4 regions of the Leminorella richardii genome follow, and region 3 is predicted to be linked to each of the others. Evidence: predicted binding sites of a transcription regulator. Region 3 holds the regulator's gene; each other region holds the start of a gene.
The links. Region 3 encodes Fur, which represses iron uptake genes when iron is present. Its sites were predicted from a motif close to ATAATAATGAGAACNACTATCAA; they were not measured.
Positions count from the first base shown of each region.

Region 1: the regulator Fur is predicted to act here: its motif matches at 3,879-3,901, upstream of DQM29_RS08580 (TonB-dependent receptor domain-containing protein).
Region 2: the regulator Fur is predicted to act here: its motif matches at 7,135-7,157, upstream of DQM29_RS05445 (TonB-dependent siderophore receptor).
Region 4: the regulator Fur is predicted to act here: its motif matches at 4,850-4,872, upstream of DQM29_RS05115 (Nramp family divalent metal transporter).

Region 1 is NZ_LS483470.1:1,865,550-1,873,804, reverse strand. Features, by position in the region: gene hutW (heme anaerobic degradation radical SAM methyltransferase ChuW/HutW) at 1-357, opposite strand, end outside; gene DQM29_RS08590 (TonB-dependent receptor plug domain-containing protein) at 777-2,915, shown strand; gene DQM29_RS08585 (heme/hemin ABC transporter substrate-binding protein) at 2,927-3,769, shown strand; gene DQM29_RS08580 (TonB-dependent receptor domain-containing protein) at 3,963-6,011, shown strand; gene DQM29_RS08575 (alpha/beta hydrolase) at 6,083-6,952, shown strand; gene DQM29_RS08570 (DUF3772 domain-containing protein) at 7,039-8,255, opposite strand, start outside.
Region 2 is NZ_LS483470.1:1,142,124-1,150,378, forward strand. Features, by position in the region: gene truD (tRNA pseudouridine(13) synthase TruD) at 1-746, shown strand, start outside; partial or broken gene surE (5'/3'-nucleotidase SurE) at 870-1,618, shown strand; gene DQM29_RS05430 (protein-L-isoaspartate(D-aspartate) O-methyltransferase) at 1,621-2,253, shown strand; gene nlpD (murein hydrolase activator NlpD) at 2,607-3,743, shown strand; gene rpoS (RNA polymerase sigma factor RpoS) at 3,803-4,792, shown strand; gene DQM29_RS05445 (TonB-dependent siderophore receptor) at 4,888-7,071, opposite strand; gene DQM29_RS05450 (ABC transporter substrate-binding protein) at 7,258-8,255, shown strand, end outside.
Region 3 is NZ_LS483470.1:2,342,901-2,351,155, reverse strand. Features, by position in the region: gene DQM29_RS10770 (autotransporter family protein) at 10-2,640, shown strand; gene fur (ferric iron uptake transcriptional regulator) at 2,890-3,339, opposite strand; gene DQM29_RS10760 (CobW family GTP-binding protein) at 3,556-4,617, opposite strand; gene DQM29_RS10755 (YbdD/YjiX family protein) at 4,657-4,851, opposite strand; gene DQM29_RS10750 (carbon starvation CstA family protein) at 4,923-6,989, opposite strand; gene fldA (flavodoxin FldA) at 7,659-8,174, opposite strand.
Region 4 is NZ_LS483470.1:1,079,303-1,087,557, reverse strand. Features, by position in the region: gene gshA (glutamate--cysteine ligase) at 1-178, opposite strand, end outside; gene DQM29_RS05135 (YqaA family protein) at 250-678, opposite strand; gene yqaB (fructose-1-phosphate/6-phosphogluconate phosphatase) at 675-1,241, opposite strand; gene pagP (lipid IV(A) palmitoyltransferase PagP) at 1,560-2,126, shown strand; gene chaA (sodium-potassium/proton antiporter ChaA) at 2,280-3,389, shown strand; gene DQM29_RS05115 (Nramp family divalent metal transporter) at 3,585-4,820, opposite strand; gene DQM29_RS05110 (isoaspartyl peptidase/L-asparaginase family protein) at 5,539-6,513, shown strand; gene DQM29_RS05105 (dipeptide ABC transporter ATP-binding protein) at 6,740-8,255, shown strand, end outside.

The DNA.
Region 1 (8,255 bases), 480 kb from region 3:
CGAAGTTGGCGTGCCTCCTCCGAAGTAAACAGCGTGGATAGGTGCGGACTGTAATAAAGGGCTATCGGCTTCCAGCGAAATCTCTTTGAGCAGATAGTCGACATAGCGCTGAGCGTCTTGCTCGCTGAACTTATTCTGGTAAAAACCACAGAACGTACAGTGCGTAGCGCAAAATGGGATATGTAAATACAGCAGTCTTTTACGATGAGGAACGGCGCTTTGAAGCAAAGAAAGCCAGGCATCGTTAATGGCTTCAGCCTGGAGCGGTACACTGTTGCGCCAAGGCATTGTCGCACGGCGATCGGGAAAAGGGAGAGGTCCGGGCTGAGCATAGTAAGGCGTTAAATCAATAGCCATCTTTCATTCTCTGATTCATTCTGTCGGTTTACATCAAATGACTCGCATTAAATGATAATAATAATCGTTTATCAAATAATTTTTTGCCACGTCTAAAAGGCTATTTTTAGAACGAAATCCTTATCATGGTGACTAATTCTTTCTTTTTTTTAACAAAATCCTCAACTATAAAGATGCATTTTTCATGTTTGTTTTCATCTTATTAGCGTGAATTCTCTTAATCAAAATGTTAATTTTTTGCAAAAGAAAAACCGCGTGAATTATTTAACTGATTGATATTTTTATTATTTAATCAATAGATAATAATTCTCATTTTCATGACATTGATCAAACAACGCTAAATTAGTACTCGAAACTCATCTTTTCTTTCTCTATAAAGTCTAACGATAATCATTCTCATTAAAAAGTAGAGAAAAAAAATGAAAACAAGGAAAACGCTTCTGGCTGCCCTTCTTCCCTCTTTACTCACGGTGTCTGCCGCACAGGCAAATCAGGAGTCTGTAGAGGAAAAAGAAGGCGATACAATGGTGGTGAGCGCGAGCCGCTCGGAGAAACCGCTTTGGGAAAGCCCGGTGTCGATTCAAGTCGTCGACAGACAGGCGCTGGATAAGCTCACCGGAGACTCTGTAGCCGAAGCGCTGCGCGATGTTCCCGGCGTGGAGATTTATGATAATGCGCTGGCGGGCAGAAAGCAGATCCGCATTCGTGGTGAAGCACCGTCAAGGGTGTTAATTCTGATCGATGGCCAAGAGGTTACCTACCAGCGCTCAGGCCACAACTCCGGCCCGGGATTGCTTATTGACAGCTCTTCCCTTGAACGTATTGAAGTGGTTAAAGGCCCTCACTCGGTGCTCTATGGTTCACTGGCTATTGGCGGCGTGATTAACTTTATCACCAAAAAAGGCGGCGATAAGCCGATTGGCGGCAAGATCAACGTGGTCTATGACAGCGCCACTGACGGATGGACAGAGTCTGCCGCCGTCTACGGTTCTATCGATGGCTTTGACTACCGCCTAAACGCTAGCTATGCCGATCACGGCGATCGGGATACGCCAGACGGTCGACTGCCTAATACCGGCTTTGATAATCAGAGTCAGGGAGCGTGGCTAGGCTATACGCTGGGCAAGCACAAGTTCGGCCTTTCCCTCGATCGCTATAAGCTCGATACACAAACTTACTTCAACGAGCCTGGGTATCAGGCCTTTAGCGTCAAAATTCCCAAACTGACTCGAGAAAAAGTAGGGCTTTTTTACGACTATCAGATAAATGGCGACATCGTTAAAAATCTGCACGTAGACGGCTATCGTCAGGAAATTGAGCGTCAGTTTCGTAACCATATTGAAGTGAGTACACCGACCGGCAGCCCAATGATCGGCAACCTCGATGTGCTCACTAAAACTAACACCAATGACAAACAAAAAACGGACGGCCTGACCTTTCAGGCCGACCTGACACCGTTTCAAAACGACACGCTGCTCGTTGGCGCTCAATATCAGCGTGACAGGGTCACACAGGATTCACTTAGCCAAGTCACTTCTTCAACCTCCACTGGCTTTCCTCCTGCCACAAACTATCAGCGCCAAAAAGAGTCGGATAACCGCTGGGAGCAGTCAAGCTGGGCTGCTTTTGCTCAAAACGAACTGAAAATAGCCGAAGATTGGACGTGGACACTGGGCGCTCGCCAATACTGGTTAGAATCCAAAAATCTTGATGGCGGCAGTAAAACCGTTCATTCAACAACCGGTACCAGCTATTCGGTAGAAGATAAAAAAACCGTTAGGGATAATACGTTAACAACGTCCACCAGCTTGCGCTATTCCGGATTTACTAACACAGAACTGCGCTTTTCTTATGCCGAAGGCTACGTGTTCCCTTCTCTGTCGCATCTCTATATCGAGACAACGGCTGGCGGCGGTACCATCTACGGTAATCCAAACCTGAAAGCGGAAACGTCAGACAACTATGAAATCGGCCTGCGCTATAACGGCCATCAGTGGTTTATCGACACTGCCGTTTATTACTCCATTGCGGATAACTACATTACAACGCTAGCCTGCAACGGTGACGCGGTATGTAACGGCAATAGAAACAGCAGCCGTTCAACCTATCAGTATTACGCCAATGTCGATAAGGCGTACACCTACGGCATGGAGCTTCACGCCGAATACAGCGGCTGGTCTTTTGTCCCTTACGTAACCGGCAATATGATGCAGCGTGAACTGAAAATGGACACCCGCAGCACCTATGATACTGGTGAACCCATGCTGACAGGTCGTTTTGGTGTGAGAAAGAACCTGTTCCTTGAGATCGTTGACGTAGAAGCCGACGTTTATCTGCGCGCGGCCTCTGGCGCCAAAGATAAAACCACCGATATTGAATACCGCTATCCGGGATGGACGACGGCAAATATTGCCTTAACCAGTCGATTTGGCTCAGACAATCAGTATCAGGTAAATCTGGCGCTGAACAACCTGACGGACAAGCGCTATCAAACGGCTCGAGAAAGCATTCCTGCGTCTGGGTTTAACACAGCCATCGGCTTTGGCTTTAGCTTCTAAGGGGACATTCCATGCTTCGTCTGATGCTCATAGTGACGGCGCTTATTGCGCCCCTATCCCTCTCAGCTCAAGAGCGGATTGTCATTGCTGGCGGTTCGATCGCTGAGGTTGTCTACGCCCTAGGCGCAGGCAGTGACGTTATCGCTGTCGATCAAACCACTTCCTATCCTCCGGAGACCGCATCACTGCCGCAGATTGGTTACTGGAAACAGTTAAGCAGCGAAGGCATTCTGGCACTGAAACCCACGCTGTTTCTTACCTGGAACGATGCGGAACCGGCTCATGCTCTCAGCCAGCTGTCATCGATCGGCGTAAAAGTACTGGCCTTACCCCGTACTCCCGCGACGGTTGAACAGCTGCGAGACAATATTCGCGCAATCGCCTCGACGCTAAACCGAAAAGAACAGGGGGAAGCGCTAGTTGCCAATATAGAAAACAGTCTGACATCGGTGAGAAAAAAGGTAGATGCACATCCGGATAAAGTAAAAGTGTTGTTCTTACTCAGTATTGACAATGCGGAGCCACAGGTAGCGGGTCAAAGAAGCATTGCCGACGGCATTATGGCTTTAGCGGGAGGCCACAATGCAGCGACTCACGTTCAGTATAAAAAATTCAGCGGTGAAGGCATTATCAGCAGCCACCCTGACGTTATCGTTGTGACGGAACAAAGCCTAAATGAACCTGACGGTATGGCAAAGCTGGGTTCTATTCCCGGCGTACAGCAGACTCCTGCTTGGAAAAACGGGCGCATTGTGGCTATCGACAGAGCCATTATTCTGGGGATTGGCCCACGCGTAGGGCAAGCCGTTGAACAGCTCTATCACGGTTTTTATCCGCAGGAAAACCTCCAGTAGGTCATCGAGTTCCCCTTCCTACTTTACCCTTCCTGTTCTCCTGTACCTCCGGCTTATGTCGGAGGCACGGTTTCTATTGTAAAGATTTATCAACAAAACTCTTGATCAAATATAAATAATAATTATTATCATTCCGATTTCTTTTCATAATGAAACTAAAATTACGCTTTATTACCACTGAACAGGGATAACGATGAACCACAACACGCTCAACCGTTTGACAATTGCCATTATCAGCAGCTTTGCCGCCCTTCCCGCTTTTGCTGCCGAGAGCGAAGAAACCATGGTTGTGACAGCCTCAGGCTTCCAGCAGGCGCTTCGCAACGCTCCCGCCAGCATCAGCGTCGTCACGCGTGAAGATTTAGAGAAAAAGCCGTTTCACAATCTGGCCGATGCCGTTAAAGATATTGAAGGCGTGAGCATTGCCGGCGGAGAAACCAATACTCAAGATATCTCTATTCGCGGATTACCCGGTGACTACACATTAATACTGGTTGACGGAAAGCGTCAAAACAGTCGTGAATCACGGCCAAACGGCAGCGGCGGCTTTGAAGCCGGCTTTATTCCCCCGATGGAAGCGATTGAACGCATCGAAGTGATCCGTGGTCCGATGTCAGCCCTGTACGGTTCTGACGCCATGGGTGGCGTAATTAACATTATTACCCGTAAAGTGGGTAACGAGTGGCACGGCGCGGTCGGTATGGACGCAACTATTCAGGAAAACGCCGATTCGGGCAACATGTACGGAGGTAATTTCTACCTTTCCGGGCCGCTAATGGAGAACCTCATCGGATTTCAGATCTACGGTAAGGCCGACTATCGCCCAGAAGACGACATTATTGGCGGCTATAACAAAAATGATAATAAAAACATCACTGCTAAACTGAGTTTTACCCCTACAGAAAGCCAAGACATTACGCTAGAAGCCGGTCGCACCGTGCAAAAGCGTGAGTCAACGCCGGGCAAGTCTATCGATGCTTACACTATCCGTGGTGGCCTGAAGCAGCCAAACTCAAAAACCGATCTCAGCAACGAGCGTAACCACTGGGCTATTACTCATAACGGCCGCTGGGACTTTGCCTTCACGGACGTTAGCGTGTACCAGGAAAAAACTAAGCGCGTGACCGAAAGCTATAAGCTTAACAGCAGTTCCGGCGCTTGGGTTGGTGGCTACGATAGTCGACGTCCCGAAATTACCAACACTGTCGTCGACGCTAAGATGACGCTTCCCCTGCCGAGCAACATGGTAACCATTGGCGGTCAGTATCAGTATTCTGAACTGGAAGACGGTTCAACTACCGGCAAAGGTAAAATGGAAAATGCCAATATTTCAGCCTATCAGCAGTCTATTTTTGTTGAAGATGAAATTTCTTTAACTGATTCTCTGATCTTTACCGGTGGCGTCCGTCTGGACGATCATGAAACCTACGGTAACTACTGGAACCCACGAGGCTATCTGGTTTATCACCTAACGGATGAAATAACGCTTAAAGGCGGTGTTGCCAAGGCGTTTCGCGCCCCGACGCTTCGTCAGATCAGCCCCAGCTACGGTACGGCCACCCAAGGGGGCGCCGGTATTATCTACGGTGACCCTGACCTGAAGCCAGAAACCAGCGTTAACGAAGAGATCGGCATCGCCTACGATCACGAGTCGGGCTTTAGCGCTGCGCTAACGCTGTTTAACACCGACTTCAAAAACAAGCTAACCAGCTACAGTACCGGAGATAAAGATCCGATTACCGGTCTGAACCTGTATACCTACGACAATGTGGGTAAAGCCAATATCAAAGGCGTAGAAGCGGCAACCAGCATTCCTCTTGCTCCATCGTGGAAGCTGGATCTGAACTACACCTACCTTGACTCCAAGCGCAAGAGTAACGATGAGTTCTTCAGCAGTGGAACCTCCCTTAAGGGAGAGCCTTTGGCGCAAACGCCAAAGCACAGCGCCAACGGCAAGCTGACCTGGGAAGTGAACGACACGCTGGAAACCTATACTCGCGTGACTTACACCGGCAAGCAGGTTTGGGCCGCCCAGCGCAACGGCTATACGGGGCCACGCTATCGCGATGGGTTTACCACTGTTGACGTCGGAGGTACGTATCAGATCAGTAAGAACGCCCAGCTGAATATGGCCGTTCTCAACATTACTGACGAAACCGGAGACGACATTGATACCAACGGCGGCAACTGGATTGTCGAAGACGGTCGTCGCTTCTGGGTTGGTCTAAACCTGAAGTTCTAACCTTTGTGTGCGGCATCCAGTGGAGAAAATACCGCTAGGATGCCGCCGCTTTGCTTTCAGGGTAGCACTCTATGTATAAATCGCTTATCGCCACCGCGCTGCTCTTTTGCAGCGGCCTTTCCGCTAAACCCTCACCCGTTATTCCCCCTATTGAAGAACTGGCTCATCAGCACTTTACGTTCAGCCAGCACGATCTGACCTCTAAGCAGGGCTATGGCTATCGCCTCTTTATTGCTGTACCTAAAACTCCTGCGCCCAAGGCTGGGTATCCGATTCTCTATATGCTGGACGGCAACGGCCAGTTTCCTTTGGCGGTTAACGGCTATCGCCCTGAAAACGGCCCTGCGCCGCTTGTCGTCGCAATTGGCTACCAGATGGATGTCAGCTATAACACTGACCTGAGAACGCGAGACTACACGCCCCCGGCTCAAGGAGAAGAATTTGCTAAAGGCGGGCAGTCAGAGGCGTTCTATCAGTTTATTGAACAAGAGGTGAAGCCCTGGGTTTACTCTCACTACGCCATTGATCGGTCACGACAAACCTTGGCAGGCCATTCATTTGGCGGGCTGTTTACGCTGCATGTGCTGTTCAACCATCCTCAAAGCTTTCAGCGCTACGTCGCGGCCAGCCCTTCACTCTGGTGGGGAAAAGGGATTGTTATCCCCAAGCGCACGCCGCTGCTAACGCTTAATTCGCCAGCTGTAACCCTTACCGTTGGGGAATATGAGGAAAAGCCCGATCCAAGCAAAGCTAATTTGCCTGTCGACCCTGAACGCGCCAAAAGGCAGGCCGAGCGTCGACAGGTAACCAAAGCGAGAGAGCTTGCTGCAACGCTGCATCAGCAGGGTGCCAACGTTAACTTTATTCTGTTTCCGGGTAAAAACCACGGCAGCGTGATCCCCGATGCCATTAATGAAGCCGTCAAGTCCGCTGCGCAGTAAAGGCGATAAGCAAGACGTCAAAGGGGAATTTATATTCCCCCGCTTCTTACTACTATTCCTGTTCTATTCTTCCTGAGCCTTCAGATTTACGACTTCCGTTGAGGCCTGTTGAACAACAAGGCTTTGAGGCTGGACAGCTTAACCCCCGCCGCGCGCAGGCGCTTTAAGATATCAAACAGCAGATCGCTTTTCGTTCGGCTTACCAGACGGGGGCTGCTCACGTAGCCCGTTACGCTGAGCGTAATGCCGTCTGGCGTCAACTGGCTGAAGGAAACGGACGGTGCCGGTGTGTCAAAAATCACTTCATGGGACACATAGGCTTCAATCAGGATATCTCTCACCTGTTCAGGATCGATATCCAGCGGAAAGGTCAGCGCTATTGTCGCGACACCCTGCGCGTTCCCCATGGTAACGTTACGCACGTTTTGTGAGATGAGCTGAGAGTTAGGGACAATGACCGTTGACTTATCGCTAAGCTGAATCTCCGTTGCCCGCACATTAATACGGCGAATATCTCCTTCTACGCCGCTGATGCTGATTAGGTCGCCTACTTTCACCGGACGCTCGGTGAGCAAGATCAGGCCTGAAATAAAGTTCTTAACGATTTCCTGTAGGCCAAAACCAATACCTACCGACAGGGCGCTGACGATCCACGCCAGCTTGTTCCACTCGATGCCCAGTACCGACAGGGTCATCAGGATCACTAACACGTAGCCAATGTTGCTAAACAGCGTCACCAGCGACATGCGCATGCCGGAGTCCATGGCCGTTTTGGGTAAAAACTTAGTGCTCAGCCAGCGGCGGGAGGTTCGCAGTACGTAAAGCCCAATGGCCAGACTGATAGCCGCGTTCATCAGGTTAGCCGGAACAATGTTGATCTTGCCCAGACTGTCGCTGCCGAGAATTTCAATCACCTTCTCTACCAGCGTCATCGGCGTTGTGGTGCCATAGGTACCGTTAAACAGCGCAATAATAGCCAATAGTACCAGTGCAGTATTGCCAATGGCCGAAAACAGGATGGTTGCCTGTTCCAGATAGCGCTCGTTGAGATTCAGTGTCTGCTTTATCCACTTACCGCTAGCGTTGTTTATCGAGAACAGACTTTCACAAAGGTCATTAACAAACTTTACTGCCAGATAGAGCATGGATAAAACAATGCCGACCCACACCATCTCATAGGTCAGGAAGCGGGCCAGAGAAATATAGCCAATCAGCAGCGCCAATAGCGCAATGACGGATACCAGCGTAATACTGACATAAATAAGGCCTGCGATAGTGCTTCGCGCTTCTAGCGGTGAGTCAC
Region 2 (8,255 bases), 1.2 Mb from region 3:
TCTCCGGCTTTTCTCTAGAAGGCTGTGAGGTACTCAACGTCGTGCGCCACCGGCGCAAGCTTCGCATCGGCGCGCTCAAGGGCAACCGGTTTGCTCTGGTGTTACGGCAAATAAATAACCGTGACGACGTAGAAGCGAGACTGCTACAGGTTCAAGCTCACGGGGTTCCCAACTATTTTGGCGAACAGCGGTTTGGCCGTAACGGCAACAATCTGGTTATGGCTCGCAAGTGGGCGAACGGTGAGATTGAGGTGCGGGAGCGTAGCAAGCGCAGTTTTTACCTGTCCGCCGCGCGAAGCGCCGTGTTTAATCAGGCAGTGAGTCAGCGCATCGAAGGCGGTTTTCATCGTCAGGTTTTATTAGGTGACGCGGTGGGTCTTACCGGAAGCGGCAGCTGGTTTACGGTGACTCAGGATGAGCTTGAAAGCGCTCAACAGCGCCTGAATGATGGGGATGTGTATATTACTGCACCGCTTCCCGGTGACGGTGAGCCAGGTAGCCGGGACGAAGCGCTGGCCTTTGAGCAAAAAGTCCTGACGGCCAACGGTGAGGCGATGGCTTTGCTGGCTAGAGAGCGTGTAGCTCCTGCTCGTCGGGCACTGCTGGTTGTTCCTCAGAATATGACGTGGCGCTGGTCGGACAGCGAAACGCTCCATCTAAACTTTGATCTACCTGCGGGCAGTTTTGCTACCAGCGTGGTCCGTGAGCTTGTCCGCTCGCCGACAGATGGTCTGCCGGACGCGTAGCTCCCCTGTATTTCCCGTGCGTTGTTCATTTTCCTGAGTGTGCAGATGGGGTTATAATCGAGAAAGTCTTGGCCGCAGTTGTGCTGCGGCTCTCCTTCAAAAGATACGAGCCTAATTGACAGCATGAGAATACTTCTGAGCAACGATGACGGGATAAGCGCGCCGGGATCCAGACGCTGGCTGAGTCTTTGCGCCAGTTTGCTCAGGTGCAGCTTGTGGCTCCGGATCGCAACTGCAGCGGCTCATCCAATGCGTTAACGCTGGAAATGCCGCTAAAAATTCACACGCTAAGCAACGGTGATATTGCCGTGCGCGGAACGCCAACCGACTGTGTTTATCTGGGGGTTAACGCTCTAATGACGCCTCGCCCGGACATTGTGGTTTCCGGCATTAACGCTGGGGCGAACCTCGGTGACGACGTTATCTATTCAGGAACCGTTGCTGCCGCGATGGAAGGGCGCCACTTGGGGCTACCCGCGTTAGCGGTTTCTCTTGACGGTCACCGCTACTTTGATACGGCCGCAGCGGTAACTCGCCGCCTGCTGACGGCGCTGGCGCAAGAGCCGCTTCGCACAGGGCGGATATTAAACGTTAACGTTCCCGATCTGCCTCTGGACGAGATTAAAGGGTTCAAAGTGACCCGCTGTGGTCGCCGCCATCCGGCGGAACGGGTGATCCACCAGCAGGATCCGCGAGGCAACGATCTTTACTGGATTGGCCCACCGGGAGAGAAAGATGATTCTGGCGAAGATACGGATTTCGCAGCCATAGAGCAGGGATATGTCTCAATTACGCCGCTTCAGGTTGATTTAACGGCCTATGCCGCTCAAGATGTTATTCATCAGTGGTTAACGCAAGCGAAGGTTATTTGAGTATGCCGAGTAAACGCGTACAGACAATGCTAAAGCAGCTTGTTGGTTTGGGGATCCGCGATGAGCGAGTCCTACAGGCCTTGGCTTCGGTTCCCCGAGAGCGCTTTATCGATGAGGCGCTTTCTCACCAGGCTTACGATAACACTGCACTGCCCATTGGCGCAGGCCAAACTATTTCGCAGCCCTATATGGTGGCGAAAATGACGGAGCTCTTAAAGCTGACGCCGGATTCGACAGTGCTGGAGATTGGCACGGGTTCAGGCTATCAAACGGCGGTGTTAGCGCATTTAGTACAACACGTTTACTCTGTTGAACGCATAAAAAGCCTGCAGTGGCAGGCTAAAAGGCGCCTTAAGCAGCTTGATCTGCATAACGTGTCAACCCGGCACGGCGACGGCTGGGAGGGGTGGGCGGTGCGTGGCCCATTCAACGCCATTATTGTCACTGCGGCACCTGATGAGATCCCTTCTTCGTTGTTAGGGCAACTGGCGGACGGCGGACGTATGGTCTTGCCGGTAGGAGCGGCGCAGCAGTCGCAGCTTTTACAGCTGGTACAGCGTCAGGGGGAGCAGTATGTGGTTGATACGATTGAAACCGTGCGCTTTGTTCCCATGCTAAAAGGGGACGTTGCCTAGCTTTATCGTCAGTGGAGCGCCAACCGTATTGTAGAAATAGGTAAATTACACGTGTTGCATTTGACGAAAAATGACGATGGATATAGGGTTCATCGTGGAAGAAACTCTTACACTGACTCTAAGGTCGGGTAAAAGCCGGATAGCCGTCGTAAAGCATTTCGCGATTACGACGAGAAATAGCTGCAGCTGTGTTCTGGCCGTTTAAGGCCACAGAGCCAGTTTGACGGCAGAAATACTTGACGATCCGGCGGCGATGTCGACCGATCGTTTTTGCTGTATATTATGTTCAGCGCCCGATGCTATATCGGGCTATCGGATATTGAGATGATTAATTCTGCTATGTTGGGGGAAGAATGAATAAAGGAAGCCCGATGATGACGTATCGGCGTATCACGTTAGGCGCAGTAATCAGCATGGTGTTGGTCGGCTGTAACAGTGAGCCGAATAAACCCGCGCCCATTACTTCTATTAACGGAAGTAGCGGAACCTACTCTTCTTCTACGGCCTCTTCGGGCGGTTCTGCGGGGACTTCTACCCAGAATACGACGGCGATGGATACCAGCCGTCCGAATATTTCTGGCGACAGTTCCGCTGCGTCGACCTCGGCAGCGCCAGTGGGTGAAAACCCGTTCCAGGGGCGACCGGTTGCGAACGCTGCCTCTGGTAACGGCACGACGACTTCCGGCGACCGTATTGCCTATAACCGTCGCTATTCAGATATTCCAAAGGGTTCTTATAACGGTGGTCCAACCTATACCGTTTCCCGCGGCGATACGCTGTTTTACATCGCGTGGATCACCGGTAATGACTACCGTGAGCTGGCGCAGCGCAACAATGTCGCCGAGCCCTATGCTTTGAATGTCGGTCAGACTCTGAACGTTGGCAATGGTGCAAATAACAGTACGGTTATTGCCGGATCGCAATCGACTTCATCGTCATCAAATGCAACACAAAATCAGGCCTCAAGTGTTGATTCTGGAAATTCAGGGGCGTACACTGATCCAACCAGTAAACAAAATGTTGATAAAACGTTACCAAGTTCGCAACAGTCGACGGGTTCAACGGCATCAACGACCACAGGAACGGCAACAGCTGGAGCTGCAACAAGCAGTGTATCTGGCGTTCGCTGGCGCTGGCCTACCGAGGGGAAGGTGGTTGACAACTTCTCAACGGCTGAAGGAGGCAACAAAGGCATTGATATTTCTGGCTCTCGAGGCCAATCGATACTCGCCGCCGCTGACGGTCGTATCGTATATGCGGGTAACGCATTGCGGGGTTACGGTAACCTAATCATTATCAAGCATAATGATGATTATCTGAGTGCTTATGCACACAATGACTCAATGCTCGTGGCCGAGCAGCAAGAAGTCAAAGCTGGTCAAAAAATAGCAACAATGGGGAGTACGGGTACCACCTCTGTAAGATTGCATTTTGAAATCCGCTACAAAGGTAAATCCGTTAACCCGCTGCAGCATTTGCCGCAGCGTTAAGTGGGCAGGAACTCTATTTTCTCCTGCCCAGACTGTCGCAACTACGGGTAGGACAAAATATGAGTTCCAATACGCTGAAAGTCAACGAATGGGCTGAAAGTGCCGATTTCGATGATAGTGAACCCGCAGAGTTTGATGAAAAAACGTCGATTGATGTCGTTGAAGACGACAACTCTGCGGACGATATACTGCTTTCACAAGATGTGACTCAACATGTGCTGGATGCGACACAGCTGTATCTCGGAGAAATTGGTTTTTCACCCCTTTTAACCGCGCAGGAAGAAGTTTACTTCGCCCGCCGTGCGCTACGCGGTGACGCCGCCGCGCGCAGTCGGATGATTGAAAGCAACCTGCGTTTGGTCGTCAAAATTGCTCGCCGCTACAACAATCGCGGTTTAGCGCTTCTGGATTTAATCGAAGAAGGTAACCTTGGGCTGATTCGCGCCGTAGAGAAATTCGACCCTGAACGGGGTTTTCGTTTCTCCACCTATGCGACCTGGTGGATACGCCAAACCATTGAGCGGGCCATCATGAACCAGACCAGAACGATTCGCCTGCCGATCCATATTGTTAAAGAGCTTAATGTCTATTTACGCACTGCCCGTGAGCTTTCTCAAAAGCTGGATCACGAGCCGCGAGCGGAAGACATTGCTAACAAGCTGGAAAAATCCGTGGGTGACGTTAGCCGCATGCTGCGCCTTAACGAGCGCGTGACCTCGGTAGACTCACCGCTGAATGGTGAGTCAGACAGCGCGCTGTTGGATATTCTGCCTGATGAATACAATAACGATCCTGAATACACCACGCAGGATAACGATATTAAGCAGAGCATTGTGAAATGGCTGTTTGAGCTTAATCCAAAACAGCGTGAAGTGCTGGCTCGTCGCTTTGGCCTGCTGGGCTATGAGGCGGCTACCCTTGAAGACGTCGGTGCGGAGATTGGCTTAACCCGTGAACGCGTTCGTCAGATTCAGGTTGAGGGCTTAAGCCAGCTGCGTGAGATTCTGGTTAAACAAGGGCTGAGCATTGAGGCGCTGTTCCAGGAATAATCGCCTTAACGTTTTTGTTCTGTAGACGTTTATTTAATGTAGAAATGTAAAAATAAAGAAGCCGGCTTAGAGCCGGCTTCTTTATGCGTATCGAATTACCAGTGGTAATTGATTTTTGCTGTTACGGTACGACCTTCACCGTAATAACACCAGTAGTTACAGCCGCTGACGTAGTTGGTATCCGTCAGGTTGCTGGCATTAACCTGCACCTGCCACTCTTTGCTGATGTCGTAGCGAACCATCGCATCCCAAAGCGTGTAGGCGGGAACTTTCAGGTCTTTACTATTGGTTTTGTCACCGTAGGTGCTGCCAATGTAGCGAACGCCGGAGCCGACAGTTAATCCTTCAAGCGGACCGCTGAAGGAGTAGTTTGCCCAGAGTGACGCCATGTGCAACGGGGTTAAAGGTATACGGTTGCCGATTTCATCGCTGTCACCTGAACGAATGGTTTCTACACGGTTTAACGTATAGTTAGCGTGAAGCTGCAGCGCATCCGTTACGTGACCGACACCCTCAAGCTCTAGGCCTCGCGAGCGAGCCATACCGGTTTGCACCTGCGCATAGTTGATTCTCGGATCGTTGGACGTCGTCAGCATGTTCTTTTGGTACATTTCGAACATGGCTGCGTTGAAGTAGCCGTTGAAGCCTTGAGGGACATATTTAATGCCGATTTCTGTCTGTTGCCCGGTCTGCGGCTTATAAGGACTGCCGTAGCCATCGCGGCCGGACAGCGGCTGGAAGGATTCAGAATAGCTGATATACGGGTTAAGGCCGTTTTCGGCCAGATACATCAAGCCAGCGCTTTTGCTGAACTTGTGGTCGTCCATATCGATACGACCGTTAGCCGCGCCACTGCTGGCTCCTGCATTAGAGATAATGTCGCTAGAGCGAGCCTTGTCGTACCGGCCGCCGAGCAGCAGAATCCACTTGTCGTCGAACTTCAGCTGGTTTTGAACGTATACACCGGTTTGGAAACGCTTGGTATGGTGGCTAAATAGCTGATCGTCCCTGACGGGCGTGTAGTTGCCATAGACCGGGCTGAAAATATTCAGTGGGGAACCGAAGTTATAGACGTTGCCGTCTTTACCGCGTGAGTTAACGGTTGAGTAGTCAGTACCCAACAGCAGCGTGTTTTCAAAACGATCGATAACCCAGTTGCCGACCAGGCGGTTGTCGATAGCGTAGTTCTGGGCGCTGCCGTCACGATAGGTCAGACCGCGCTGAACGTTTTTGTCATCAAGCATTTTTGAGCCGTATACGTTGCGCAGCAGCAGGTTAAGATAGCTGTAGGAGGCGTTTTGCTTAAACGTCCAGGTGTCGTTAAACATGTGGCTCAGCTCATAGCTGATGTTGAACTGCTCTGAATCACCCTTGCTATAGCCCGGCTCGCCGAAGCTGGTGTCTTTATCCACCTTACCGAATGGCGTACTTTTCAGCGTGCCGTAGGGCAGTTTAAAGCCACTGGTTGGGTTGGTGTTGTCTTTCATGTAGCTGGTGAGCAGGGTCAAACTGGTTTTGTCGTTGAAATCGACAGTCATACTGGGGGCAAAGTAGTAGCGCTCGCTGGATGCGCCGTCTACCGGGCCGTTGTCCTTTTTGGCGAAGCCTACAAAGCGGTACAGTACGTTGCCTTCATCATTGAGCGGGCCGGAAGTGTCCAGACCAAAATGACGATAGTCATTAGAGCCGTAAGAGACGTCAATTTCACCCTGCTTTAAGCGAGTAGGGTGCTTGGTAATAACGTTAACCAGGCCGCCGGGAGGATTTTGCCCGTACAGCATGGAGGCGGGGCCCTTAAGGGCGTCAAGGCGTTCGATACCGTAGGTTTCCTGATGCCAGGAATAAAAGCCCGCTTCATTAGTAATCGTTTGTAGGCCGTTTTGGTAAGGAGACCATTCGAAGCCGCGAATGATGAGCCAGTCAGTTCTGTTGTCTGCTCCGTAATGGCCAGTCTGAATACCGGCGCTGTAGCGCATCGCTTCGTCAATCTTTCTGACGCCGCGATCTTTAAGATCTTCCAGCGTGACTTCTGAGACCGAGCGGGGCGTTTCCGCCGCTGGGGTGTCAATTTTCATCGCAGTATTGCTCGCGGTAACAACAAGGGTTTCACCTGCTTCAGTATTTTGTTGAGCGTCTTGTGCTATAGCCGGTGAGACCGCTGCCAAACTCAGTAGGACTGCATAAGCCAGTGGCTTATAGGTCAAACCGTTCGGCATGACAACGTGATTGTTCATAAACTTGTTTTTCCAATGAGTGTTAAAAATGATAATAGTTATCATAGCTATTTTCTTTTGATTTGCAGGTAACTGTCAATGGAAACCAGAAAGTGAGTTGTTCCGGTAAAATTGAAGAGAACAGTTATCATTACAGGTGAAGTGTGCCATCAGGCGGTGGTATTATCTGCGCTTTCCGGCTTAACCAGAGCGCGGCTGGGTTCCATAGTTAATAAAAAGGTTAATCATTTCATGTATAAAGGCGTGCGTTATCTACTGATGGCTCTGATTTTCTGTGTATCAGCAGTGAAGGCTGAAGGATGGTCTAAAGAGCTGATAGATGTGACAGGGCAAAAAGTTGTGCTGGAGAAAAAACCTCAGCGCATCATATTGGCATCGGGCTATAGCCTGCTGGCGTTCTCTTTTGTGCATGAAGATCCAGCGGCAGTGCTGGTAGGCTGGGGCAGTGAGCTTAAAAAATTTGATGAAGCGACCTATCGACTGTTTGAGAAGTCCTTTCCTGCGCTGGCAAAGATAAGAACCATTGGTAGCGGCAGTGGAGATGAACTTTCTCTAGAAACGCTGCTTTCTCTTACTCCTGACTTGGTTATTTTTGAAGCCTGGCAAGTACCGCGGTCGCAGTCGCTAATTGCCCTGCTGAAAAAAAGTAAAATTCCCGTTGCGGTGATCGACTATTACCAAGAACCGATGAAAAATACCGTAGCGTCTACTCGCCTTTTGGGGCAGCTGTTGGATAGAGAGGAAAAGGCCGAGGCGGTTATCGACTTTTACCAGCAGCACATGGCGGCGCTGACGGAAAGGTTAAAGGGGAAAGATATCTCTCACCCTAGAGTCTTATTGAACGCCTATCCCGGCATGTGGGATTGCTGTTGGAGCAGCGGTACCGGCGGGCCTGGTGAATTTATCTCTCTTTTTCAGGGCGAAAATATCGGTGCTGATAAGTTTCCGACTGCTAACGGCGGGCTGCTCAGCCTTGAGTACGTGATTACAAAAGATCCGCAGATCTACATCGCTACAGGCCACTCTGCGGTAGATCCCATTAAAGCGCTGCCGATGGGAACGAGCGTCGATCCCGCGGTGAGTCAACGACAGCTTAAGATGCTGACAGAGCAAAAGGGCATTAACACTTTCGATGCAGTAAAAAGCGGTCAGGTTCACGGATTTTGGAACTACTTTACCGGCTCGCCTTTTAACATCGTGGGGGCAGAAGTGATGGCCAAGTGGATACA
Region 3 (8,255 bases):
AGAATTGATATGTATAAAGTTGATGGTGCCCCGACAGCGACCAGCAGTATTGGCATTCTGATAAAAGATACCCGAGACAGACATTATTTTGGCGGAGCGTCGGCAGAGAGTTCCTTTATCACCACCCGATATAACAATTCAACAAACGTGTATGTTGCTGCGGGTGCGCATATAACGTTGGAAAACAGCGGACTTAATTCCGAAGGGGATAGCTCCACCGGAATTTATGTTGACCATAATCAGGGGGGAGTGGGGCTATATTCCGGTAACTACCACTATACCAATCAAGTAAACACTACTGTTGACGCTATCGGTGTAAAAATAAACCAGTCAGGAGAGAACAGCACTGGCGTGATGGCAGCAGCGGCAAACTCCATTGTCGATATTTATGGAATGACCCTGACCTCAACGGGCGATAAGTCTACCGGGCTGTGGGCGAAAGAGTTAGGTTCTGAAATCAACGCCCGCGGCGTGATGGCTGAAATTTCCGGTACTCGTTCGTTGGGAATGAACGTAGAAAATGGCGCAACGGCATATCTTGAGGGCAGCCGACTATTTTTGACCGGAAGCGACAGCCACGGGGTCAACTTTAATTTCCGCGGCGGCGAAAGCGCCATGACGATTAAAGACAGCTACATTGAGGCGCAGGACGGCTACGCCGTGCGCAATCAGAACGGCAATCTGGATCTGAACGTGCAGGGCACGACGCTGGTCGGCGGTCGGGATAACGTAGCGATTTATATTGCTGACAACAGCACGAACAGTATCAGCGACCAGTCGACGCTGGACATCCGCGAAGGGAGTACCATTAACGGCAATATCCTCTTTTCGTCTCTGCAGTCCCGAGGTACGCAGGAAACCAAACTGGGCGTGACGCTAAACAACTCACTGATGAACGGCAATATCAATCTTGATAAGGCTAACTCGGTGAATCACCGTAATTCGACGCTTGACGTCAGCCTGACGAACGGAGCAGAGCTGGTAGGCGACATCACGCTTAACAATACCAACACTAACCGCCAGCTTGCCGATAAAGTGTCCGTGTCTCTTGATGGGTCGCGAATGACAGGGAATATTCTGCTCAATACTCAACAGAGCGATCGCGATCTTCGCGTGGCGCTGCGCAATGGCTCCGATCTGACCACAGCCTTCTCTAGAATTAACCTGTTGGATATTGATGAAAACAGCGTATGGAACATGAACGGCAGCTCAACGGTTAGCAGTTTGATAAACCGGGGCACGGTAGCGTTTTCTTCTCCGGAGGACGGCAGCGGTTTTAAAACCTTAACCATCAACGGCGACTACGTTGGCTATGGCGGTACTTTTGCGCTGAATACCGTTCTGGAAGACGACGATTCACTTACGGATAAGCTGCTGATTAACGGTGACTATTCGGGAGAGAGCAAGATCCGCGTGACCAATGTCAACGGCGCTGGAGCCGTGACCACTCAGGGTATCGAAGTGGTTAGCGTCAGCGGCCAGTCTGACGATGGAGAGTTTACCCTAGACGGTCGTGCCATTGGCGGTGCGTTCGAGTACTTCCTGCATAAAGACAACGGCGGCTGGTTCTTGCGTTCTGAGCTGATCCCTGAGCCACCTCCGGAGCCGGAACCAACTCCAACACCAGAGCCAACTCCAACGCCTGAGCCGACGCCGGGTGGGGAAGATCCGGCACCTGCGCCAGCAGACAAGAAAACCCCGGTTTACCGCCCTGAAGCGGGAAGCTATATGGGGAACATCGCAGCGGCAAACACCCTGTTTAACCTGCGTCTGGAAGATCGCGAAGGTCGTGCGGAGAACTCCAGCATGTGGCTGCGTCAGGTGGGTTCCCACACGCGTTTTCGCGACAGTTCAGGGCAGCTGCGCAACCAGACCAATCGCTATGTGGTGCAGGGCGGCGGTGAAATTATGGGCCTTGACCTCGGCAACGAAAGCCGACTGGGTCTTGGCGTCATGGTCGGGTACGGCAGAGCGCAAACCAATACTCATTCAACGGTGAGCGGCTATTCGTCTAAAGGCAATGTGAAGGGCTACAACGCCGGCCTGTACGGCACGTGGTATCAAAATGCCAACACGCTGAACGGCGCATATGTGGACAGCTGGGTCAACTACAGCTGGCTGGATGCATCGGTCAACGGTGAAGAGATGTCCCCGGAAACCTACAGCATTAAGGGCTACAGCGCGTCAGTAGAGATGGGCTATCGGATGCCGATCTACCAGAGCGACATTTCGTCGGTCTTTATCACCCCGCAGGGGCAACTGACCTGGAACGGTCTGAAGGCTGACACGCACTGGGAGAAGAACGGCACGCGCATCCAAAGCGATGGGCACGATAACCTACAAACCCGCTTAGGTTTTAAGCTATCCCGAGATGGCGTCACCGCTCCGGCAAGTGAAAAAGCCGCACAGTTTACCGTTTATGCTGAAGCCAACTGGCTGTACAACAGCAAAGAGCCGGGCGTAGTGATGAACGGAAGCCGTCTGAATCAGGCGGGCAGCCGCAATGTGGGTGAACTGAAGCTGGGTACGGAAGGGCAGTTGAGCAAGAACGTTGCTCTGTGGTCTAACGTTGCACAGCAGGTGGGAAATCACGGCTACAGCGATACGTCGGTTAATTTGGGTGTGAAATACCAGTTCTAATGAGTTGGTCTTGAAGGCGTTTCAACATGCCAGATAAAACGCCAACAGTCGTATTGATAAGCAGCGCAGGTGATAAACCTGCGCTGTTTTTTTGCGTTGAGTGTAAACCAAATTGCCTATTAAAGCGGTGAATAAGACAGGCAAAGTCACGTCAATCGGCAGATTGCCGAAAGAGACGAGTAGGAATAGGGAAGAAGACTAAACGGGTGACCACCCGCTAAAGCAGGTGGTTTGTAGAAAAGGGTGTGATTAAGCTTTGGGGTTGTGAGCTGTTTCGTCTTTACGACAGTCGCCGCTGCTGCATTTACCGTACAGATAAAGGCTGTGGTTGGTCAGCTTGATGTTGTACTTTTCAGAAATCTCATGCTGTCGCTGTTCAATAAACTCATCGCTGAATTCAATGACTTTACCGCAGTCCAAGCAGATAAGGTGATCGTGGTGATGCTTTTGCGTCAGTTCAAAAACGGACTTTCCGCCTTCAAAGCTGTGGCGAGTCACTATTCCGGCGTCATCAAACTGGTTTAATACGCGATAGACCGTCGCTAAACCAATCTCTTCGCCCATATCGATCAGCCTTTTGTAGAGGTCTTCGGCGCTGACGTGATGGTTCTCGGGCTCCTGAAGAATTTCCAGAATCTTAAGGCGAGGAAGCGTTACTTTGAGTCCTGCTTTCTTCAGTGCGGTATTGTTATCAGTCATTCGAATTGTCCTAATCGAGGCGTCGTGCTACAGCCGGCGGATACTTAATTAAAGTATAATGTATCATTATAGAGCCTGAGACGCTAAATGAAAATCTTTCGAAAGCGTTGGAAAAACCGATAGTATCAATAGGTTTCATCACTGATTCATTGACTCTAACGTTAAATCAGGCGCTGAATCGTGTGTTGCAACCGAGCTTCTCATACAAAAATCGACTTAAGGTGCTTGAACGCTGGCTTGATTTTCAGTTGAGCAGGCTTTAAACGCCTGTTCTAATGCCTCTAAGGGCAAACGTCTACCGATGATAACCAGTTTAGTGCTGCGCGCCTCATCTGGCCGCCATTCGCTGCCGTAGTCAAACCCAACAACGCGATGTACACCCTGAACGATAAGGCGACGCGGTTCTCCGGCAATGGCCAGAATGCCCTTGTAGCGCAGCATATCGTTGCCGTGTTGTTCAATGGCGTTTTCCATAAAGGCGCCGATAAGCTTCACGTTCACCTCTCCCGCCTCAAAGACGTGAGACGAAATGTCGTCGTTCCACGAGCGTGCAGTCGAGGTGTTTGAAGAAGGAATGGGATGAAAACGCAGCGGCGTGGTGCTGTTCTTTAATGTTGGAGAAAAGGTTGCGTTAAGGGGGAAGTTCTCGTCCAGATTAAAGGCTTCAATACCAATCCAGGCTTCTTTTTCCAGTTTGCCCCCTTGGGCTTCACAGACAATGGCTTTTCCATTGATGGTGCGAAGACGCTCCAGTAGAAGCTGCTTGGCCTCTTCATCTATGCGGTCGAGCTTAGTCAGGATCAGACGGTCAGCAAACCCAACCTGAGAAACGGCAACTCGGTGTTCACTAAGCTGTTTTTGCGCGTGTTCTGCATCAACCAGAGTGATAACGGCATCCAGCATCAGACGCTCTCTCAGCTGGTCGTCAACAAAAAAGGTTTGTACGATCGGCGCTGGGTCGGCAAGGCCCGTCGTTTCTAGTAACAGACGCTCAAAGGAAAGGGTTCCAGCATCTCGCTGAGTCAGCAGGCTTTTCAATGCCTCCGTCAATTCACCTCGGACGCTACAGCATACACAGCCGTTGGTCAGCTCAATAACTTCAATATCACCGCCTCGCTCAAGTAAACCGCCGTCAATACCGACTGCGCCAAACTCGTTTTCTACAATAGCGAGCTTTTCGTCAGGGTAGTGTTTCAACAGGTGGTTAATTAACGTGGTTTTACCCGAGCCTAAAAAGCCAGTCAGAATAGTTACCGGAAGGGGAGTGTGGCTGGTCATTGCGGTTGTGTTACCTCAGCGTAGAAAAATCTTAACGGATTAACAGCAGCGCCCGCCACCGGCGCCGTAGCGCGCTTCTTGACGTTCGCGAAAGAACTCTTCGTACGTCATAACTTCCTGTTCGGGATGGGTCAGGCGCATGTGCTGCACATAAGTATCATAGTCAGGTACGCCTACCATCAGACGAGCAGCCTGGCCGAGATAGCGTCCTACTTTGGCTAAATCTTCAAACATAGCGTTGCCTTTTATCGTTAAGAAAGCAGCCGCAAAAATGAACTGCGGCTGCTTTTAGTGTACATCAACGATTAGCTTTGTGTTGCAGAACTTGGTAACGGCTCGTAGGGTACTTCGTTGGCGGTTGGCTTAGAGTTCGCTCTGGCCTGGAAGGCAGTGCGAAGGCCAAACACCACGATGCTCACCGTTATCAGCATAAACAGCACGGTCAGCCCTGCATCAAGCTGGTTATTGAAGATCAGCGCGCTCATCTGGTCAAGAGACTTGGCCGGGGCCAGAATTTCACCCTTGTCCAGCGATGCCTGATACTTCTTGGCCAGCGCCAGGAAGCCAACGCGCGGGTTGGCGTCAAACACCTTCTGCCAGCCAGCGGTCAGCGTACAAACCAGCAGGAAGATAGTTGGCAGTACGGCAACCCAGGCATATTTTTCCCGCTTCATCTTGAACAGTACGACAGCACACAGCGTGAGGGCAATCGCTGCCAGCATCTGGTTTGCAATACCGAACAGAGGCCACAGGGTGTTGATGCCGCCAAGAGGATCGACGACGCCTTGATAGAGGAAGTAACCCCAGGCGGCTACACACAGACCTGTAGCGGTAATGTTAGCGACGAAGGAGTCAGTGCGTCTCATAGCGGGAACGAAGGTGCCCATCAGGTCTTGCAGCATAAAGCGACCTGCGCGGGTGCCTGCGTCAACGGCCGTCAGGATAAACAGCGCTTCGAACAGAATGGCGAAGTGGTACCAGAAGGCCATCATGGACGGGCCGGTAATCTGACTCAGGATGTGCGCCATGCCGACAGCCAGCGTTGGTGCTCCGCCCGCACGGGAGACGATAGAGGCTTCGCCGACGTCTTTAGCGTACTGGGTCAGAATCTCAGGGGTAACAGTAAAGCCCCAAGAGCTAACCACCTGAGCGGCAGAGTCTACTGTTGGACCAAGAACCGCCAGCGGGCTGTTCATGGCGAAGTAGACGCCTGGATCGATAACGCATGCGGCGATCAGCGCCATAATGGCAACGAAAGATTCCATCAGCATGCCGCCATAGCCGATAAAGCGAGCGTGAGACTCGTTTTCCAGCATCTTAGGCGTAGTACCTGAAGAAATCAGGGCGTGGAAGCCAGAGATCGCGCCACAGGCGATGGTGATGAACAGGAATGGGAACAGGTTTCCTGCCCATACCGGCCCAGTACCGTCGATAAACTGTGTGGTTGCCGGCATTTCCAGCGACGGAGCGATAAAGACGATGCCGATAGCCAGACCAACGATGGTACCGATCTTCAGGAACGTAGACAGGTAGTCGCGAGGGGCGAGCAGCAGCCAAACAGGAAGAACAGAGGCGATGCCGCCGTAGATAATCAGCGCCCAGGTCAGCTCTACGCCGTCCAGCGTAAAGTAGGGGGCGATAGACGGGCTCTTGGCAACTTCACCACCGTAGATGATGGCCAGCATAAGCAACACAAAGCCGATGATGGACACTTCACCAATTTTTCCTGGTCGAATGTAGCGGGTATAAACCCCCATAAACAGCGCAATAGGAATGGTGATAGCTACGGTAAAGAAGCCCCATGGACTGTTGATCAGCGCCTTGACCACGATAAGAGCCAGTACGGCCAGAATAATAATCATGATCATGAACGCGCCGAACAGGGCAATAATGCCAGGAACCTGGCCCAACTCAGCCTTGACAAGGTCACCGAGAGAGCGACCGTCGCGGCGCGTGGAGACAAACAGCACCATAAAGTCCTGTACGGCACCAGCCAGAACCACACCGGCCAGGATCCAGATCATGCCGGGTAGGTAGCCCATCTGGGCGGCAAGCACTGGGCCAACCAGCGGGCCAGCACCAGCGATAGCGGCGAAGTGGTGGCCGTATAGCACATACTTGTTGGTGGGGACGTAGTCCAAACCGTCATTGTGGCGGTAGGCTGGCGTCATACGCGTAGCGTCAAGCGTTAATACCTTGTCCGCAATAAACTTACTGTAGTAGCGATAGGCAATTAAATAGACGGAAACGGCAACGACCACAATCCAGAGGGCATTCACCTTTTCGCCATTATTTAAGGCAATAATAGCAAGCCCACAGGCACCAAGAATAGCGAGTGCGAGCCATATAATATGAGACGCTATGCTGCGCATAAGCGCTCCTCCTCATTTTCAATGAAACGATAAGAAAAATAGAATAGAAAGTAGAACTACTGTTACCCTAAAAATAAAGTTTCCAGCCAAAGACAGCAATTAAGTCTATATACATGCTGTTATAAATCGGACTGTGTTCGATTAACAGTGACGTTAGCGATCGATATATACCTCCCATTTTCCAAGCTGCTGTTCCCGGCTTAATCCTTTCAGGTCAAGCTTTCTTATTTGTGTTATAAATAGCTAAGTATTCACGCTCAAGCCCCAAAGAGACTGCGTTCTCTCTCGTCTTTCCATGGCCTGAGTGAATGAAAGTATAAATATAGATTGTCGTCTTGATTATTTCCTCAAAAATGTCGCCAAGGCGTTTTTTTATTTCCACACTTTCTGTGTTAATTAGAATAGAACAGGTTAAGAAATATATAAAACCAGTGTATCAACACTTCGATAAATTGATTTTGCACTTGCTCACAGGTTGAAAAAATTTTTAGCTGAAAAGTCATAATTCACCCTGTGAATTATAGGGTGTTTCAACTTTTATTGAGTAATTCAATTTTAAGAATAAAAGTATGAATAACCATCCTTAACGGAAAAGGATGATTATTCTATTGGGGAACTCGGGAATAATTGCGTTTTTATTTCGCAATAAAGAGAGTGAGTGAAAGGAAATCAGGCAAGGTTCATTTCTTCGACAATCTGCTTTACCCAAGCATTAACGCGCTCAGCGGTTAATTCTGGCTGACGGTCTTCGTCGATGGCAAGGCCAATAAAGTGGTTGTCATCAGCCAAACCTTTAGAGGCTTCAAAATGATAGCTGGCAGAAGGCCAGTTGCCGACGATGGTGGCGCCGCGAGGTTCAATGATGTCGCGGATCGTGCCCATTGCGTCACAGAAGTACTCTGCATAGTCTTCCTGATCGCCGCAGCCGAATATCGCAACTATCTTGCCTTCAAAGTCGATCTCTTCCAGCGTTGGGAAGAAGTCGTCCCAGTCGCACTGTGCTTCACCGTAATACCACGTGGGAATGCCGAGCAGCAGTGTGTTAAAACGTTCGATGTCTTCTTTGCTGCTCTTGGCGATGTCGTGAATCTCAGCGACGTCAGCTCCCAGCTGTTTTTGAATCATCTTGGCAATATTTTCCGTATTGCCCGTGTCGCTACCAAAGAAAATGCCTACGGTTGCCATAGTTGCGTTACACCTTTAAGTCAATATTTAAGACAATGTCTTCCGTAATATAGCATCGTTAGGACGCCTTGGCATCGTTAA
Region 4 (8,255 bases), 1.3 Mb from region 3:
CGGTCGTTATCCAACGATGAGACAGCGCAGAGCCTAAAGAAGCAGGATGTGGTGTCGTGGCCAAGTGCCCTTGTGGGGTGACGCGCAGCGTCTCCCGTTCAATACCGCGCTTGATACCGTTTAAAACGTGAGGGTGCGCCTCTAACCAAGACAGCGCTTTCGATACATCCGGGATCAAATTGACCTCCCGCAATTCATGTTCATACCACCTGCCGCACAAACCGTCATTCTGAGAGCGTTAACTCTTTTTTAGCTAAAGAAAGAGGCGCTTTTCAGCGTTATCATCATCACTACCGCATAGCGTAATGACTTCCCTGCCAACATAAAAAAAGTAACCGACCACCAGGGTAAACGTAACCAGCCTGCCAACAGACATAATAAATCACCCACAACGGGCAACCAGCTTAGCAACAGCACGGGGGAACCGTAGCGCTGCAACCACGTCGTGGCTAATGCCAGACGAGGATGGTGCTTAAGCACCGGAACTAAACGGCCTATGACAACGTTCACTAAGCCGCCCAGCGTATTACCGACTACCGCCGCCAATAGCAATAACTCCGGCGGGGTATCCACCGTAGAAAGCAGCGTAATAAATACAATTTCTGAGTTGCCCGGCAGCAGGGTTGCACTGAGAAAGCTGCTGCCAAACAGCGTTAATAAAGGCCACGCCTCATTCATAGCGTCCGAACGTCAACGGCATCCATTCCCGCCGCCTTCGCGGCCTGTAGCCCCAGCGGAGCATCTTCAAACACCACACACGCCTTAGCCGGTACCTTCATCAGCGATGCACAGGTCAGGAAAGTGTCCGGTGCTGGCTTATGATTAGTCACATCGTCAGCGCCGACGATCGCAGTGAAACAGTCGCGGAGGCCAACGTGCCTCAGCAGGCGATCGGCAAAGCCGTGCATACTGCCGGTACCCACTGCCATAGGTTTCTGCCCGCGATAGCGTTTTACAACTTCTACGATGGGCAGTGGTTTCACCATATCAAGTACGATCTCCTCAACAATGGCGAACTTCTCCTGCGCCAGACTGTGAGGATCCATATCCACCTGATAGCTATTGATGACAAACTCTGCAACCTTCCACGAGGGCGAGCCGTTGAGCGCCACGACCGCGTCTAAATCAAGCTTCATGCCATACTTGGCAAGAACCTCATCCCAGGCTTTGCGGTGCCCCTCTTCCGTATCGAGCAGCGTTCCATCCATATCAAAGATAAGTCCCTGATAGTGGTCGTACATAACGAACCTCGTGTCGCTTGACTGAGTGGGTAAAACGATGACGCTACTTTAGCCTAAAACCGTGTTGATGTCGCTCACCGCTTTTTATCCATCAGGGAAGAAAAACGCGCTACGTAACTTTACATAAAAATATCAGCGTAATTACAAAATGTTATCACTAACGTACCGGTAAAACGACGCGTAATTAATGAATTCGCTATAGAAATTCATCTATAATAGAGCTGTTTACTATAATATTCGGCTATAGAACTGCCCGAATATGCCGAATAAGGCGTTCATCTAGAGCGCACAACGATATGGATATCAACACACATAGCCATGAACTTTATGAAAACCATTACTACTAGTATCGCTTTGTTATCCGCGCTCTCCTTCAACGCCTTCGCTGAAGATGCAAATATGGAAGATCAGGGCATTTGGGAAACTATAAAAAGCAATGTCAAAGAGACGTGGAATTCCCCGACCAGAGATCTCTACGTTCCCTTAAATACCTGGCACAACCGGGCTATGTATGACAAGGATAAAATAGATTCTTATAATGAAAGGCCGTGGGGCATTGGCTACGGAGTGTCACGTTTTGATAAAGACGGAAACTGGCACTCTATTTACGCCATGGAATTTCAGGACTCCCATAACCAATTTGAACCTATCGTTGGCTACGGGTATCAGAAAAACTGGTATTTCGGCGACCAGCGCGACTGGCGTTTGGGGTTAGGGTTTACTGCCGCAGTCACCGCTCGACACGACTATAACTATATTCCCATTCCTCTGCCGCTGCCGCTGTTCTCTATTGAGTACAAAAACTTTGCGCTGCAAAACACGTATATTCCCGGTACTTATAACAACGGCAACGTACTGTTTACCTGGGCGCGCTGGCAGTTTTAAGAAGAATATACCAAAGCTGTCCATAGGCTAATATGTGCATATCTTACAGATTATTAGCCTATTGGCCTGCCTGATTTCGCCTGTAACATTTGGCAAAACTGAGTTATTCCCATTTCAATAATGAAATTAACTTTCCAGACTTAGAGAGAATTTATGGTTCAAACACAGGATCACCCCGTCGTCAAAACGCGTCACAAAGAGTACTCGCTGATTCTAGCGATGATAGCAATTCCGGTTCTGCTCTATATGCAGCACAGTACCAGCCTTTTAACAATTTCTCTGGTTAACCTTCTTGCTCTAGTCGCCATACTCGGCAGCGCCTTCAGCGTGGTTCGTCACGCAGACGTGCTGGCGCACCGCCTAGGGGAACCCTATGGTTCTCTGATCCTCAGTCTGGCGGTGGTGATCTTGGAGGTTAGCCTTATCTCTGCGCTCATGGTCACCGGAGATACTGGGCCAACGCTTATGCGAGACACGCTCTACGCCGTCATAATGATTGTTATGAGTGGTCTAGTCGGTGTATCCCTACTGTTAGGCGGGCGCAAGTTTGCAACTCAGCACGTCAATCTGGCAGGCATTAAACAGTACCTGACCGCGCTGCTGCCGCTGGCAATTATTGTGCTAATTTTACCGGCCTTCTTCGACAACGGCACCTTTACTTCCGGACAGCTTGGCATCGTTGCCCTACTGTCTGCCGGTATGTATCTGGTCTTTTTGGTGATTCAAACCAGAACACACCAAAGCCTGTTTATTTACGAGCATGAAGACGAAAGCGACAACCCTGACGATCCTCACGGTAAGCCCTCGGCACACGGTAACCTCTGGCACGCCGTTTGGCTGATTGTTCATCTGGTTGCCGTTATTGCCATTACAAAAATTAACGCACCGCTCCTAGAGCACCTGTTGACAGCCATGAACGCGCCGCCTCAGTTTACCGGCTTCCTGATAGCGCTTCTGATCCTTTCGCCGGAAGGCTTGGGCGCAATGAGAGCGGTAATGAATAACCAAGTGCAGCGCGCTATGAACCTCTTTTTTGGTTCAGTGCTCGCCACTATCTCGCTGACAGTTCCTGCCGTTGTCTGTATTGCACTTATCACGGGTCAGCAGCTGGTATTCGGGCTCTCCATGCCAAACATTGTTCTACTTTCTGGCGTGCTTATTCTGTGCCAAAGCTCATTTGCCACGGGAAGAACCAATGTGCTTAACGGTGCTGCCCACCTGGCGATGTTCGTTGCCTATCTGATGGTTTTACTGATGGGATAAGGCTTTTCTTTTCCCTTTTCTATTCCGGTCGGTTCGCCGGCCGGAATATTTTCACACAACAAATACCCCTATTTCCTCCACGCTCAGCGACAAACTGACGCCCCGCGCAGAAAAATACTCGGAAAAAGCAAATAGAGAACGTTCGGAATAACAGAAGCGGGGTCAGCCGATTAGGCCAAAAGAGAGCCACGCCGTTTAGGCGCTAGCGAAAAATCCAACCAGCAGGTAAGCGTTTAGCCCTACCACCAGCACCACGATGACTTTGCCTAAATTTTGCATACATCGTCCATTGACCATATCCCCCATCAGCTGTCTGTTCCCCGTTAGCTGTAATAATGGGATCAGCGCGAGCGCAATCCCAAAGCTGAGAAAGACTTGGCTTGTTATCAGGATCCGAGTTGCATCCATACCACTCATAATAACCACAAGTGAAGGCAGCATCGTGACCAAACGCCGCACCCACAGCGGAATTCGTACGTGGATAAAGCCCTGCATAACAACCTGACCCGCCATCGTGCCAACCACGGTAGAAGAAAGTCCCGCCACGATTAGACTTAGAGCAAAAGTTACCGCAGCAAACTTGCCCAATAGAGGTTCCAGCGTCACGTAGGCTTCATCCAGCTCGCTAATACCCGTATGGCCGCTGAAGTGAAAAACTGCTGCCGCCATCGCCATCATGGACAGATTCACAAATCCGGCAATGGTCATAGCGACCGCCACGTCCCACTTCGTGGCGCTATAGCGCTCCTCGCGCGTCCCCTTAGTATTTTGGGTTAGCGCAGAGTGCAAATAGATAACGTGAGGCATAATCGTTGCCCCCAGCACCCCGGCCGCTAAAAATACCGCATCGTGGTTTGCTAGCCCCGGTATCAGCATGCCTTTCGACAAGGCTTTTATGTCGGGAGCAGAAAAGAACAGCTCAATGATATAGGCACAGGCAACAAACAGAAGAAATGCGCCGATCACTCTTTCTAGAGGCTTATCGCCGCGACTTTGCAGCATAAGAATAAGGAAAGTACAGGCACCGGTAATCAGCGCCCCCTGCAGCAAACTAACGCCCAGCAGCAGCTTGAAACCGATAGCGGCACCGATGAACTCTGCCAGATCGGTGGCTATTGCAATAAGCTCGGCCTGAACCCAGTAAAACCAGACCAAAGGCCGAGGAAACCTGTCTCGAATGTGTTCAGCAAGGTTTTTATTGGTGGCAATCCCCAACTTGGCAGAAAACAGCTGCACCACCATCGCCATAACGTTAGCCCACACAACCACCCAAAGCAGTTGATAGCCGAATGCAGAGCCCGCCTGAATATTAGTAGCAAAATTACCGGGGTCAATATAGCCGATGGCAGCAATAAACGCGGGGCCCATCAGGGAAAGCCTGACTTTTCGCGATATCTTTCCCGATCTCACTATGGCACTTGAATCGGACATTCTGCGCCTCCCCATTTGCTCTTTTTTAAATGATAATAATTATCATTACTAACATCAAGAAGGTTATACACATCGCTCAAAAAGAACAAATCAACCGGAGAGCGGCATCCCAGCTGTCGGGAGGAATGAGGCAGAACCTGAAGTGATTATACTATGTTCAACAAAAATCCACATCATTTATACAACATTTAAAAAACATAAAGTAACAAATTTAACATACTGGTTTAACAGAAATCACATAGGGGACAGGGAAAGAGGATGGACAAAAATGCCGGTTAACAAGAAATCATCTACTCAAGCGAAAATAACAGAGAGGTTGCCCTAATAACACCGCTCTATAACAATATATATTTCTATCTAATCGCCTAATCATAAAACATCATTTCATTTAAAAAATGAAAGACAATATCCACGCCTATCATCTTATGGAAAAATAAGTTATTAACATTAATATCCTTATAACTTATTCATGCGTTCTCATCGCTAGCCAGCCCTTTTTTCACTCTCCAGACCCGTTTGTGTATGACATTTCTCTTTACGAGCAAGATCCAAAGACATATAGTCGAAAAATAGGGAAAACGCGGCCCAGTTAAAAAATCGATTTATCAGCGATACATAAAGGAATATATAAACAGGCTCAGGGATAGAAAAGAAAAACAGTCTGGTTGGCAAAAAAGATATTTCCAGACACAAACACACTAACGGATCCCAGAAAGAAATGAGTCGTATACCCGTAATTGCTATCCACGGCGGCGCTGGCGCGATCACGCGTTCCGCAATGTCGGCTGAAAAAGAAGCCGAATACCGTAGCGCCCTAACATCTATTGTTACTGCCGGGCAGTCTATTCTAGCCAACGGAGGCAGCGCACTGGATGCTGTGACTGAAGCCGTTCGTCTGCTGGAAGAAAATCCACTGTTCAATGCTGGAAAAGGCGCGGTCTTTACCCACTCCGGAACTCACGAGCTTGACGCCGCCATCATGGACGGTTCAACACTGAATGCAGGGGCTGTTGCGGGCGTAACCCACATCCGCAACCCTATCCTCGCGGCGAGAGCCGTCATGGAGCACAGCAGGCACGTGATGTTTATCGGTGACGGTGCAGAGGCGTTCGCCAAAACTCAAAACATAGAAATGGTCGGCACTGACTACTACTTTACACAGGCGCGCTACGATCAGCTTCAGCGAGCGCTGCTGGATCAGGGCGTCGTTCTCGATCACGACGGTGCCTCACGAGCGGCAGAAGCACCTCAAGGGGATCCTATCGATCCCGATAAAAAATTTGGCACCGTCGGCGCCGTTGCTCTGGATGCCAGCGGCAATCTGGCTGCCGCAACCTCTACCGGCGGCATGACGAACAAACAGGTTGGCCGAGTGGGCGACTCTCCGATTATCGGAGCGGGATGCTATGCCAATAACCAAACTGTCGCCGTGTCATCGACCGGCACTGGCGAAATGTTTATGCGCGCGGTTGCTGCCTATGACGTCTCAGCGCTGATTGAATATGCCGGGCTGACTCTCGATGAGGCGTGCCACAAAGTCGTTATGGAAAAACTGCCAAAAATTAACGGCAACGGCGGCCTGATTGCAGTAGATAGCCTCGGCAACGTGGCCTTACCCTTCAATACAGAAGGCATGTATCGCGGCGTTGGGCGAGTCGGCCAGGACGCATTCGTTGATATCTATCGCAGTTAATACTGTTTAAAAACCATACGTGGCAACCGATGCCGTGCAGAGCCGCTCTTATAAAGCGGTTTACACTCTCGGTTCGCCACAAAAATCGGACGATAACAGTGGCGCTATAAGCCACGGCGTCCAGACTACCGATCGGTAGCAGTAGTACCAATAAAAATAAAGCAAACTCAGGGATCGCACAGTGACACAAAAGCAAACTTCCAGGCCGTCTTCCGACGGCACGGCGATTATTGTCGAAAATCTTTGCGTACAGTTTAAAACATCCGAGCATACTGTTGAGGCTGTGCGCAACCTCTCATTCAGCATTAAAAAGGGGGAAACACTGGCTATCGTCGGTGAATCAGGCTCAGGAAAATCTGTCACCTCTCTGGCGCTGATGCGCCTCGTAGAACAGGGCGGCGGTAAAATTACTCAGGGAAGCATTCTTTTTAATCGCGGCGAACACCAGCTCGATCTGGTTAAAGCCGACGGTGCGGCGATGCGCAGCATCCGGGGGGCTGACATCGCGATGATCTTTCAGGAGCCAATGACCTCCCTGAATCCCGTCTTCTCCGTGGGAGAGCAGATCGCCGAGTCGATTCGACTTCACCAAAAGAAAGACCGGTCAACCGCTCGGGCAGAAGCACTAAAAATGCTGCAAAGAGTGCGTATTCCCGAAGCAGAAAACGTTCTTGACCGTTACCCCCACCAGCTCTCTGGCGGGATGCGGCAGCGCGTAATGATAGCGATGGCGCTCTCCTGTCGGCCGTCGCTGCTCATTGCTGACGAGCCAACCACCGCGCTGGACGTCACCATCCAGTCTCAAATCCTACAGCTTATCCGTGAGCTTCAGGAAGAGATGGACATGGCGGTGATCTTTATTACCCATGATATGGGCGTCGTCGCTGAAGTCGCCGACCGCGTTCTGGTGATGTACAAAGGCGAAAAGGTTGAGGAAGGCGATTCAGACGTTCTGTTTGCCGCTCCCCAGCATCCGTATACCAAAGCGCTGCTGTCAGCAGTACCAAAGCTGGGCGCGATGCGCGGTACCGACCTTCCGGCCAAGTTTCCTTTGCTAAGCGTCAACGACAGCAGCGTCACCGAAGCACAAGAAACCCCACGCACGGTAGAACGTACAGGCGAGCCTATTTTACGCGTTCACGATCTCATTACCCGCTTTGACGTACGCGGCGGTCTTCTCAACCGTGTTAAGCGGCGCGTTCACGCCGTGGAAAAAGTCAGCTTTGACCTCTATCCGGGAGAAACGCTGGCGCTGGTGGGTGAGTCAGGCTGCGGTAAGTCAACGACAGGCCGTTCCCTCCTACAGCTGGTGGAAAGTCAGGGCGGCACCATCGAGTTTTGCGGTAATAGAATTCATCAGCTAAAAGGTAAATCGCTACAGGCACTGCGCAGGGACATTCAGTTTATTTTCCAAGATCCCTTCGCCTCTCTCGACCCTCGCGTCACGGTAGGCTTTTCCATCATGGAGCCGCTGCTGATTCACGGCGTTGCTACCGGTAAAGAGGCCGAGCAGCGTGTGGCCTGGCTGCTTGAGAAAGTCGGCCTGTTGCCGGAGCACGCCAAGCGCTATCCGCACGAATTCTCAGGCGGCCAACGCCAGCGGATCTGTATCGCCCGCGCTCTGGCGCTCAATCCGAAAGTGATTGTCGCAGATGAGTCTGTTTCCGCGCTGGACGTTTCCATTCAGGCGCAGGTCATCAACCTGATGCTCGACCTTCAGAAAGAGTTTGGCGTGGCGTTCC